DNA from 2 places in the Pseudomonas sp. GW821-FHT07F01 genome. Region 1 is predicted to be linked to the other one. Evidence: predicted binding sites of a transcription regulator. Region 1 holds the regulator's gene; the other holds the start of a gene.
What was found. The regulator sigma-54, encoded in region 1, starts transcription at its own class of promoters, with help from an activator protein. The targets are predictions, from matches to a motif close to ANTGGCATNNANNTTGCTNT.
Positions count from the first base shown of each region.

Region 2: AC07R1_RS07025 (saccharopine dehydrogenase family protein) is a predicted target of sigma-54. The motif match lies at 3,652-3,671, and genes of this name have one in related genera.

Region 1 covers NZ_JBWKQO010000007.1:233,386-239,051, reverse strand. The annotation lists gene AC07R1_RS26160 (KdsC family phosphatase) at 1-456, shown strand, start outside; gene lptC (LPS export ABC transporter periplasmic protein LptC) at 466-1,038, shown strand; gene lptA (lipopolysaccharide transport periplasmic protein LptA) at 1,025-1,570, shown strand; gene lptB (LPS export ABC transporter ATP-binding protein) at 1,570-2,295, shown strand; gene AC07R1_RS26140 (RNA polymerase factor sigma-54) at 2,478-3,971, shown strand; gene hpf (ribosome hibernation-promoting factor, HPF/YfiA family) at 4,097-4,402, shown strand; gene ptsN (PTS IIA-like nitrogen regulatory protein PtsN) at 4,415-4,879, shown strand; gene rapZ (RNase adapter RapZ) at 4,882-5,666, shown strand, end outside.
Region 2 covers NZ_JBWKQO010000002.1:158,180-163,845, reverse strand. The annotation lists gene AC07R1_RS07045 (alpha/beta fold hydrolase) at 177-1,007, opposite strand; gene AC07R1_RS07040 (MerR family transcriptional regulator) at 1,243-1,722, shown strand; gene AC07R1_RS07035 (acetoacetate decarboxylase (ADC)) at 1,738-2,664, opposite strand; gene AC07R1_RS07030 (type 1 glutamine amidotransferase domain-containing protein) at 2,739-3,584, opposite strand; gene AC07R1_RS07025 (saccharopine dehydrogenase family protein) at 3,779-4,858, shown strand; gene AC07R1_RS07020 (NADH:flavin oxidoreductase/NADH oxidase family protein) at 4,948-5,666, shown strand, end outside.

The DNA of each region.
Region 1 (5,666 bases):
ACTGACGGGCGCCTGTACTTCCTCGAAGACGGCAGCGAGTTCAAGACCTTCAACACCCTGGACGGCCAGGGCATCAAGATGCTCATGGCGGCCGGCGTGCAGACGGCGATCATCAGCGGGCGCAAGACCCCGGTGGTAGAGCGCCGAGCCAAGAACCTGGGGATTCCCCACCTGTACCAGGGCCGCGAAGACAAGCTGGTGGTATTGGACGAGCTTCTTGGCCAACTGGGCCTAAGCTATGAACAGGTCGCCTATCTGGGCGACGATTTGCCCGACCTGCCGGTGATCCGCCGCGTGGGGCTGGGCATGGCGGTGGCCAATGCCGCAGCGTTTGTCCGCGAACACGCCCACGGCGTCACGGTGGCCCGCGGCGGCGAAGGTGCCGCCCGCGAGTTCTGCGAACTGATCCTGCGTGCCCAGGACCGCCTTGAAGCAGCCAATGCCGCTTACTTATAGAGCCTTCCCATGCTGAGCAAAAAGATTCGCAACATCCTGATCTTCGGGACCATCGCCCTGCTGTTCGCAGCGGTCGGTTACTGGAACATCAGCCCGGAACGCTTCCTCGACAAGCCGGTGGCCCAGGTCGACGAAAGCGCCATTGACTACTACGTGATCAACGCCCGCAGCGTGCAGTACCTGCCCGACGGCAAACTGCAGTACGAAATGACCTCGGACAAGGTCGAGCACGTCAAGGCCAGCGAAGTGACCCTGCTGACCAAGCCGGACCTGCAGATGTACCGTGGCACCACGTTCCCCTGGCATGTCCAGAGCGAACGCGGCGAGGTCAACCCGGACGGCACCGAGGTCGAGCTGATCGATTCGGTACGGGTTTCCCGCACCGACGAGCACAACCGCAACCTGCTGATCACCACAACCCGCATGACAGTATTCCCGCAGAAGCAATATGCGCAGACCGAGCAAGCCGTTAGAATCGACGGCGCCGGCGGCGTGACTACGGCCAAGGGAATGAAAGCGTATTTGAAAGACGGCAGGATGAACCTGCTATCGAACGTAAGAGGACAGTATGAGGCTCGTTAAAACCCTCCCTATTTTGCTCAGTCTGGGCGCAGCACTGGGAAGCGTGAGCGCCTGGGCTCTGCCGAACGATAGCCAACAGCCGATCCGCATCCAGGCCGACGACGCCCAGCTGGACGACAAGAACGGCGTGGCCACCTACAAGGGCGATGTCATCATCACCCAGGGCTCGATGAAGATCACCGGTAACACCGTGACCATCACCCGGTCCAAGACCGGTGAAATCGACGTGGTGACCTCGGTGGGCAACCTCGCCTACTTCGAGCAACTGCAGAAGCAGACCGACCCGAAACCGGTCCAGGCCTACGCCGTGACCATCCAGTACCATGCCCAGCAGAACCGCATCGTGCTGATCGACAAGGCCAAGGTCATCAACGACGGTAATACCACCGAAGGCGAGAAGATCGTCTACGACACCGTCAAGCAGGTTGCCAACGCCGGTCGCGCCAATGGCAGCTCGGTTACCGCGCCGCGTCCGCGGATCGACATGGTCATCCAGCCGAAAAAGAAAACCGACGAGCAAAAGGCCCAGTAATGGCAACTCTGAAAGCTCAGCACCTGGCCAAGAGCTACAAGAGCCGCCAGGTCGTGCGTGATGTCAGCCTGTCCATCGACAGCGGTCAGATCGTCGGCCTGCTCGGCCCCAACGGCGCCGGCAAGACCACCTGCTTCTACATGATCGTCGGCCTGGTCCAGGCCGATCAGGGCCGCGTCCTGATCGACGACCTGGATGTCAGCCACCAACCGATGCACGGCCGAGCACGCGCCGGTATCGGCTACCTGCCCCAGGAAGCCTCGATCTTTCGCAAGCTGTCGGTGGCCGACAACATCATGGCCATCCTCGAGACCCGCAAGGAGCTCGACAAGGCCGGCCGTCGCCAGGAACTGGAAAGCCTGCTGCAGGAATTCCACATCAACCACATCCGCGACAACCTCGGCATGAGCCTGTCCGGTGGTGAGCGGCGCCGCGTGGAGATCGCCCGGGCCCTGGCCACCGCGCCCAAGTTCATCCTGCTGGACGAACCCTTCGCCGGTGTCGACCCGATCTCGGTGGGCGATATCAAGCAGATCATCCACCACCTCAAGGCCAAGGGCATCGGGGTGCTGATTACCGACCACAACGTCCGGGAAACCCTGGACATCTGTGAGACCGCCTACATCGTCAACGACGGGCAACTGATCGCCGAAGGCGACTCCGAGACCATCCTGGCCAACGAACTGGTCAAGGAAGTCTATCTGGGCCATGAGTTCCGCCTGTAAGGGCTGATGTGTTGGGCTGGACGCCAGGGCGCCGGGAACAATAAAACCCTACAAACTTTATTGTTACAGCGCTCTAGGCAAACACTTCAGTTTCAGGCATATAATTTGCTTATGTTTGGCGCTCCGGCGCCCTGTAGTGGATGGCGCATGTGCGCCGGCAAATAAGGTGTTAAGCCCCTGCCATGAAACCATCGCTAGTCCTTAGAATGGGCCAGCAGCTGACGATGACACCGCAGCTGCAACAGGCCATCCGCCTGCTCCAATTGTCGACCCTGGACCTGCAACAGGAAATCCAGGAAGCCCTGGAGTCCAACCCGATGCTCGAACGCCAGGAAGAAGGCGACGACTTCGACAACAGCGACCCCCTGGCCGACAACACCGAGTCCAAACCCAATACCGAGATCCAGGAGCCCTCCTACCAGGAAACCGCCCCCACGGTGGACAACCTCGAGGACGGTGAGTGGAACGAGCGCATCCCCAACGAACTGCCGGTCGACACCGCCTGGGAAGACGTCTACCAGACCAGCGCCAGCAGCCTGCCCAGCAGCGATGACGACGAGTGGGACTTCACCACCCGCACTTCCGCGGGCGAGAGCCTGCAGAGCCACCTGCTCTGGCAACTGAACCTGGCGCCGATGTCGGACACCGACCGCCTGATCGCCGTGACCCTGATCGACTGCATCAACAATCAGGGCTACCTGGACGAAACCCTCGAGGAGATCCTCGAAGCCTTCGATCCGGAACTGGACATCGAACTGGACGAGATAGAAGCCGTCCTGCACCGCATCCAGCAATTCGAACCTGCGGGCATCGGCGCCCGCAACCTGGGCGAGTGCCTGTTGCTGCAACTGCGCCAGCTGCCGGCGAAAACGCCCTGGCTGGGCGAGGCCCAGCGCCTGGTCAGTGACTACATCGACCTCCTGGGCAGCCGCGACTACAGCCAGCTGATGCGGCGCATGAAGCTCAAGGAAGATGAGCTGCGCCAGGTCATCGAGCTGGTGCAGAGCCTCAACCCCCGCCCCGGATCGCAGATCGAATCCAGCGAAGCCGAATACGTGGTCCCGGACGTCATAGTGCGCAAGGACAACGAACGCTGGCTGGTGGAACTGAACCAGGAATCCGTGCCGCGCCTGCGGGTCAACGCCCAGTACGCCGGTTTTGTACGCCGCGCCGACACCAGCGCCGACAACACCTTCATGCGCAACCAGTTGCAGGAAGCCCGCTGGTTCATCAAGAGCCTGCAAAGCCGCAATGAAACCCTGATGAAGGTCGCCACCCAGATCGTCGAGCACCAGCGCGGCTTTCTCGAATATGGCGATGAAGCGATGAAGCCGCTGGTTCTGCACGATATCGCCGAGGCGGTGGGCATGCACGAATCGACGATTTCCCGGGTGACCACGCAAAAATTCATGCATACCCCACGGGGCATATATGAGCTGAAATACTTTTTCTCCAGCCACGTCAGCACTTCGGAAGGCGGTGAATGCTCGTCCACGGCGATCCGCGCGATCATCAAAAAATTGGTGGCCGCGGAAAATCAGAAAAAGCCGTTGAGTGACAGCAAGATCGCTGGTTTACTGGAGGCACAAGGCATTCAGGTAGCCCGTCGTACCGTCGCCAAGTACCGCGAATCCCTTGGGATCGCGCCTTCCAGCGAACGTAAGCGGTTGATGTAGCCGCAGGGCTGGCCACAGCGTTTCAGAGTGTGTTTGAAAAGGGCCCGGTGCCGTTTTCAAACGTAGTCTAGGTGGCAGGCAACCCAGCCTGCCGCGTTATGCACTGGCAACGAAGGAGAAGCTGTATGCAAGTCAACATCAGTGGACACCAACTCGAAGTGACTGAACCCCTGCGCGTCTACATCGGCGAAAAACTCGACCGGCTGGAGAGGCACTTCGACAAGATTACCAATGTGCAGGTCACCATGGCTGTCGAGAAGCTGAAGCAGAAAATCGAAGCCACCCTGCACATCCACGGTGGGGAGGTCGTTGCCAACGCAGAACATGACGATATGTATGCCGCAATCGACCTGCTCACGGACAAGCTTGACCGCCAACTGAAAAAGCATAAGGAAAAGCAACTCCACCTTCTCCAAGGCACGGGTCGCTAACACTCCCCTCCCATGATCCGACTTGAAAGCATCCTGACCCCCGGCCGTTCCCTGGTGAACGTGCCGGGCGGCAGTAAAAAACGCGCCCTCGAACAAATTGCCAACCTGATCAGCCGTGAAGTGCCTGATCTGGAGATGCAGGATGTCTTCGAGAGCCTGATTGCCCGTGAAAAACTCGGTTCCACCGGTTTTGGCAACGGCATCGCCATTCCCCACTGCCGCCTCAAAGGCTGCGAGTCGCCCATCAGTGCGCTGATGCACCTGGACGCTCCGATCGATTTCGACGCCATTGATGGCGCACCGGTCGACCTGCTGTTCGTCCTGCTGGTTCCGGAAGCCGCGACCGATGCACACCTGGAACTGCTCCGGCAGATCGCCAGCATGCTCGATCGCAAGGAAGTCCGTGACCGGCTGCGCAGCGCCACCAGCAACGAAGCCTTGTATCAGGTCGTTCTGGACGAGCAAAACGGTCAGTAATCATGCGTTTGATCATCGTCAGCGGCCGCTCCGGCTCAGGTAAAAGCACCGCCCTCGATGTTCTCGAGGACCACGGCTACTACTGCATCGACAACCTGCCAGCCGGCTTGCTGCCGGAACTGGCTGAACGTGCGTTGATCCACACCGAACTGGCGCAACCGCTGGTGGCGGTGTCCATCGATGCCCGCAACCTGCCCAGTCATCTGTCGCGCTTCCCCGAATTGCTGGAAGAAGTGCGCAGCCGGCATATCCAGTGCGATGTGCTGTACCTGGATGCCGACGAAGAGACCCTGCTCAAGCGCTTCTCCGAGACCCGTCGGCGCCACCCGTTGAGCAGCGCCAACCGCTCCCTGGCCGAAGCCATCCACGATGAAACCCAACTGCTGGGGCCGATCGTCGACCTGGCCGATCTCAAGGTCAACACCACCAACCTGAACCTTTACCAGCTGCGCGACACCATCAAGCTGCGACTGTTGAACCAGCCGGAACCCGGTACCGCGTTCCTGGTGGAGTCCTTCGGCTTCAAGCGCGGCATGCCGGTAGATGCAGACCTGGTGTTCGACGTGCGCTGCCTGCCCAACCCGTATTGGAAGCCCGAGTTGCGCGCCCAATCAGGCCTGGATGCGCCCGTGGCCGAGTATCTGGCGGCGCAACCCGATGTCGAGGAAATGTTCCAGGACATCTCCAGCTACCTGCTCAAATGGCTGCCACGCTTTGCCGCCAGCAACCGCGCCTATGTGACCATCGCCATCGGCTGCACCGGCGGGCACCACCGCTCCGTGTACCT
Region 2 (5,666 bases), on a different contig from region 1:
GTTTATGCAGTAACCCCTTCTGGCTGTGGATTCAACCGGTCGATGCAACAGATTGGCTAAATCGTTCGGCGGGTGTTTCGTAGTCTAGTGTTTTCCGAGGGCGGCGACTCGGTCTTTGCCCCGGCGATTTACTGTTTTTAAGCCAGCAAGGGCGGGTCTTTACCCGCCCCAGTGGTTTAGTTACGCACGAACGCCAGTAGATCAGCGTTAATCGTATCGGCATTAGTTGTCGGCATTCCGTGGGGGAAGCCGGGGTAGATTTTCAGGGTGCTGTTTTGCAGAAGTCCGGCGGACAGAACTCCGGCATTTTCATAGGGCACGATCTGGTCATCGTCCCCGTGCATCACCAGTACGGGGATCTTGATACCCTTCAAATCCTCGGTGAAGTCGGTCTGAGAAAACGCCACGATCCCGTCATAGTGTGCCTTGGCACAGCCCATCATGCCTTGTCGCCACCAGTTCCACACGATGCCCTCGGACGGTTTCGCACCTGGGCGGTTGTAGCCGTAAAAAGGTCCTGCCGGAACGTCGTAATAGAACTGTGCGCGGTTGGCTTTCAGTTGGCTCTGCAGGTCGTCGAAAACCGATTTCGGTAAACCGCCAGGATTGTTCGCAGCCTGAACCATCAGCGGCGGCACGGCGCTGATGATGGCGGCCTTCGACACCCGGTCTTCACCGTGGCGCGCGATGTAATGGATGACCTCACCCCCGCCTGTGGAGTGTCCGACATGGACGGCGCCTTGTACGCCGAGGTGATCGACCACGGCGGCAACGTCGTCGGCATAGTGATCCATGTCGTGGCCGTCCCAGACCTGGCTGGAGCGCCCATGCCCCCGTCGGTCGTGGGCAACGACCCGATAGCCGTGGTCCAGGAAAAAGAGCATCTGCGCGTCCCAATCGTCTGCGCTGAGCGGCCATCCATGATGGAAAAAGATGACCTGAGCATCACGTGGCCCCCAGTCCTTGTAAAAGATTTCAACACCGTCCCGCGTAGTGACGTATCCCATGTTCGTATCTCCCGAGTGAAGGTATGGCCTCGACCGATTCGAGATTCGGCCCTGGCCCTGATGAACGAAGTGCAGCCCATTCCATAGGTGTTGCAGAGGCTGTGTTTGTCGATTGATCTGCGTCTACCCATGAGCCCATGACGGTGGAGCAATGCATTGAACCTGGGCAGCTTGGCCGCTTTATGACTTTAGGTTTAAAGTCAACTTCAAGGTCAACGGTTTTTAGGGGTGAGGTATGAGAATTGGTGAATTGGCGAAAATCAGCGGGTTGGCGCCTTCTCGCATCCGCTTCTATGAGGCCAGTGGCCTGATCAAATCGGTCGAGCGCAAGGCAAATGGATATCGCGATTACGCACCGGATACCGAATGGGTTCTCGAGATCATTACCGGCGCCCAGGCAGCGGGCTTTTCGTTGGATGAAATCCGCCAGTTGATGCCGATGAATGCCAGTGGCTGGCAACACGATCAGTTGCTGGGTGGCCTCAAGCAAAAGGTCGAGGAAATTGAAGTCCTGCAGCAGCGGCTGGCCCAGAACAAGGAGCAACTGCTGCTGGTCATCAAGGGCATCGAGGGCAAACCCGAGGGCATGGCGTGTGCGGACAATGCGCAAATGCTGATCAATCGTTTGCGCGAAGAAGGCGTGGCGCCTGCTTCGGGCAAGCGTGCGGCAGGGGCCGCCAGGAAGAGAACCACCCGCCAGACGTACGGGGCCTGACGGGCGTCCCGGCTCTCAGCGCTCGCCAACCAGCGTAGCGAGCGGTTTTGGCGCATAGAGTGCGCTCTGGAACTGCGGTACGTATTCGTACTTCAGCAGTTTCCCCAGCTTCAGGGAGCGGATGTAGTTCGACAGGCTGCCGTCGCCCAATGTGAGGATGGCCGCATCGGCGTCACGGCTGGAACCGTGGCTGAGCTGGCGGGAAACAGCATACCCGTAGGCCAGTTGGCCCTGGTGATCGAGGTTGGTGAAACTGTTGGTGATGATTTTGACATTGCGGGATAACTTCTCGAGCTTTTTCGCGGTGAAGGAGAGGTCCAGCTTGCCGGTCTGGCTGTCGGTGATGTCATAGACCACCGATTGCGCACTCTCTTTGCGGTCAATGCCGGTCAGCCACTTCGGCAGGTTGTAACCGACGACACCGCGCACCCGTGCCAACTCTGTATTGACCGGCAACTTGAGCACGTAACCCCAGAAGTCTCCCGAGATTGACTGGCCAATCAATGTGAGCGGACCCAGGTTGGCTTTGCCGGGTTTGTTGGTGATGATCGACACGGCCACCTCGTTGTAGGCGTCGTTATCGCAATGCTCGTAGGTATATGAGGTGAACGCGATCAGGCCACGCCCCGGCCAGATCTGCAGCGGTTGCACCGTTGCTGCCAGTTCGGGCGGCATCAGCGCCCGGAGCCGGTCGAGGTCAGCCGTATAGACAGCCGTAACCTGGCTGTTCTGGTAGTAGAAGTTGGGCGAAAACGACTCGAAGCCTATCTCGACCTTGTTCTTTTCCAGGCTCTTGAACCAGCTCAGATCAACGCCTGGTATTTCGGCGGCGATTACCGATAGCGGCGGGTTGGACCGAAAGCGGTCGTACAGGCCGCCTTTGACGACGGGCACCTGATGGCCGGCGATATCGATGGGGGTAGTGTCGGTCGGACTGGGCATTTCAGGCGTCTCCGCCAACGCTGCGTTGGCAAATGGGTTGAACAGCAATGCTGTCGAAAGCTCGGTTGCGAGTTTCAGTCGCTCTTTTTCAAGGGGCCGGGATCGACCCTGGGGGGGCAGCGAGTTACGTCGCTCGTGCAGAGCGCGGCGGTCACGGCTTCAGCTACGGCCCGGGGCGATTGCGGGTTCTGGCCGGTCACCAGCCTTCCATCAGTCAGGGCAAATGAGGTGAACGGCAGCCAGCCCTTGTGGTAACGCGCGCCCTGGCTTACGAGCCGGTCCTCAAGGAAGAAGGGCACCTGGCTTTTCATTCCCGATAGCCACTCTTCGCGATCAGAGAATCCGGTGATGTTTCTGCCTTTGATGATCAACCGGCCCTGGTCATCTTTCAGATCCAGGAGACCCGCTACGCCATGGCACACGGCTGAGACGATGCCACCCTGGTTGTAGATGGTTTCGGCCACGCGCCGCAGATCAGGGTTGTTGGGGAAGTCCCACATGACCCCGTGGCCCCCGGTGAAATAAATGGCGCTGAAGCGGGAAGGGTCCACGTCAGCGATCGGCAACGTGTTCTGCAGCCGAGCGCGAAAGGTTGCGGACTGCAAATGCCGCCGGGCGGCCTTGTCCATGTACAACCACCCCAGGCTCCGCTCGTCCAGAGGCACCGCGCCCCCTTTGGGGCTGGCAAATACTGTGGTGTAGCCGGCAGCTTCCACCACATCGGTGAAATGTGTCAGCTCCGTCAGCCACAACCCGGTGGTGTCGCTGCGTGAGGGATAGCTGGCGTGGTTGGTCATGATCACCAGTATCTGGTGCTCCCTGGAACCTGCCATCGAGGAGTTCGGCTGAGCATTTGCACTTGTCATGAAAGCACCACCTATCAATATCAATACACAGGAAACAAGGGGCTTGATCATCATTCCGGCTTCATCAGGCGAGCAGTTCGGCGCATGCTCACCTTAAACCTGGCTTTAAGGTCAACCCCGCGATGGCAAATAATTTCCGCGGATGCGCTCGTACTTCTGCTTGACCCTCAACCTGACTTTAACGCTAGCGTCTGATGCGTAAGGGGCAAGGCAATAACGCACGTTATCAATCCAGTCTGGAGCAACGCATGAGTCAGCAAGACAACCTGGATACGCAGATGAAGTGGATGATCTATGGCGCCAATGGCTATACCGGCGAGTTGATCGCTCGCGACGCCGTCAAGCGCGGGCTCAGGCCGGTGCTGGCCGGGCGCAATCGCGACAAGATCGAAACCTTGGCCCGGGAGCTGGGCCTTGAAGCCCGGGTGTTCGGGCTGGATGACGATGCGCGCTTGCTTGCGCAGGTCAAGGGGCTTGGATTGGTGCTGCATTGCGCGGGGCCGTTTTCAGCCACCGCGGCACCGATGATCGAAGCCTGCCTGAGGGCCAGTGCGCACTACCTGGACATTACCGGCGAGATCGCCGTATTCGAACATGCCCAATCCCTGAATGAGCGGGCGCGAGCCGCGGGGGTGGTCATTTGCCCCGGCGTCGGCTTCGACGTAGTCCCGACCGATTGTGTCGCCGCCGCACTGAAAGACGCGCTGCCGGATGCCACGCATCTGGCATTGGGCTTCGATTCCCGTTCCAGCTTTTCGCCCGGTACTGCCAAGACCTCCATCGAGGGCATGGCGCAGGGCGGCAAGGTCCGTCGTGACGGTAGGATCGTCTCGGTGCCGCTGGCATATCGGGTACGGCGTATCGACTTCGGCGCCGGTGAGAAACTTTCGATGACTATTCCCTGGGGCGATATCTCGACGGCCTATCACACCACCGGCATACCCAATATCGAAGTGTTCATACCGGGCTCTGCCGGCATGATCCGCGGTGCCAGATTCGCCAACCTCATCCGCCCGTTGCTGGGGTGGTCCTGGGTACAGAGGCTGCTCAAGGAGCGCATCGGCAAGACAGTGGTGGGTCCGGACGAACAAAAGCGTGCCGACCAAGGCACCTATGTGTGGGGCGAGGCCCGTAACGCTCGGGGCGATCGCAAGGTCGCGCGGGTGTATACCACCAACGTCTACAGCCTGACGATTCATGCCGCCTTGAGTGTGGTTAGTCATCTGTTGCAGGTGCGTCCGACGGGCGGTGCCTATACGCCTGCCAAGCTGCTGGGGGCTGATCTGGTGACCAAGCTGCCCGGCTCGGGTGCCTTGAACATCGAGTAAAGATTCTTGGGTGAAGTTGCAAAAAGGCTATTGACCTTCAAGTTCACTTCAATCTTAAGGTGGCTCCATCTCCACTGAGGGCTACCCCCATGAATGTGTTCGATACCCTGATGCTTCCCAACGGTTCGACCATCAAGAACCGTATCGCCAAGGCCGCCATGGAAGAGAATATGGCCGATGCCGACCAGGCACCTTCCGAAGAACTGATGCGCCTGTATCAGGCCTGGGCCGAGGGTGGCGCGGGCCTGATCATCACCGGCAACGTGATGGTCGATGGCCGTGCCATGACCGGGCCCGGCGGTGTGGTGCTGGAAAATGAGCAGCAACTGGACAAGTTCAAGCGCTGGGCGAGGATTGGCCGTTCCGGCGGCGCGCAGTTCTGGTTGCAGATCAACCACCCTGGCCGCCAGATGCAGGCAAACCTCGGGCAGAAAACCTGGGCACCCTCGGCCATACCGCTGGACCTGGGCAAGATGTCCAAACGTTTCGCAACGCCTCACGCGATGACTGCGAGTGTGATCGATGATGTCATCCAGCGTTTCGCCCGTACCGCGCGTCTGGGTGAGCAGGCCGGGTTCACTGGTGTGGAGATCCACGCCGCACACGGCTATCTGCTGAGTCAGTTCCTCTCGCCGCTGACCAATCAAAGAACCGATGAATGGGGCGGTTCCCTGGAAAACCGCGCGCGCCTGCTGCTGGAAATCGTCAAGGCGGTACGGTCCGTGGTGTCTGCCGATTTTGCGGTGGCGGTCAAACTCAACTCTGCCGATTTTCAACGGGGAGGCTTCACCGCCGACGATGCCCGGAA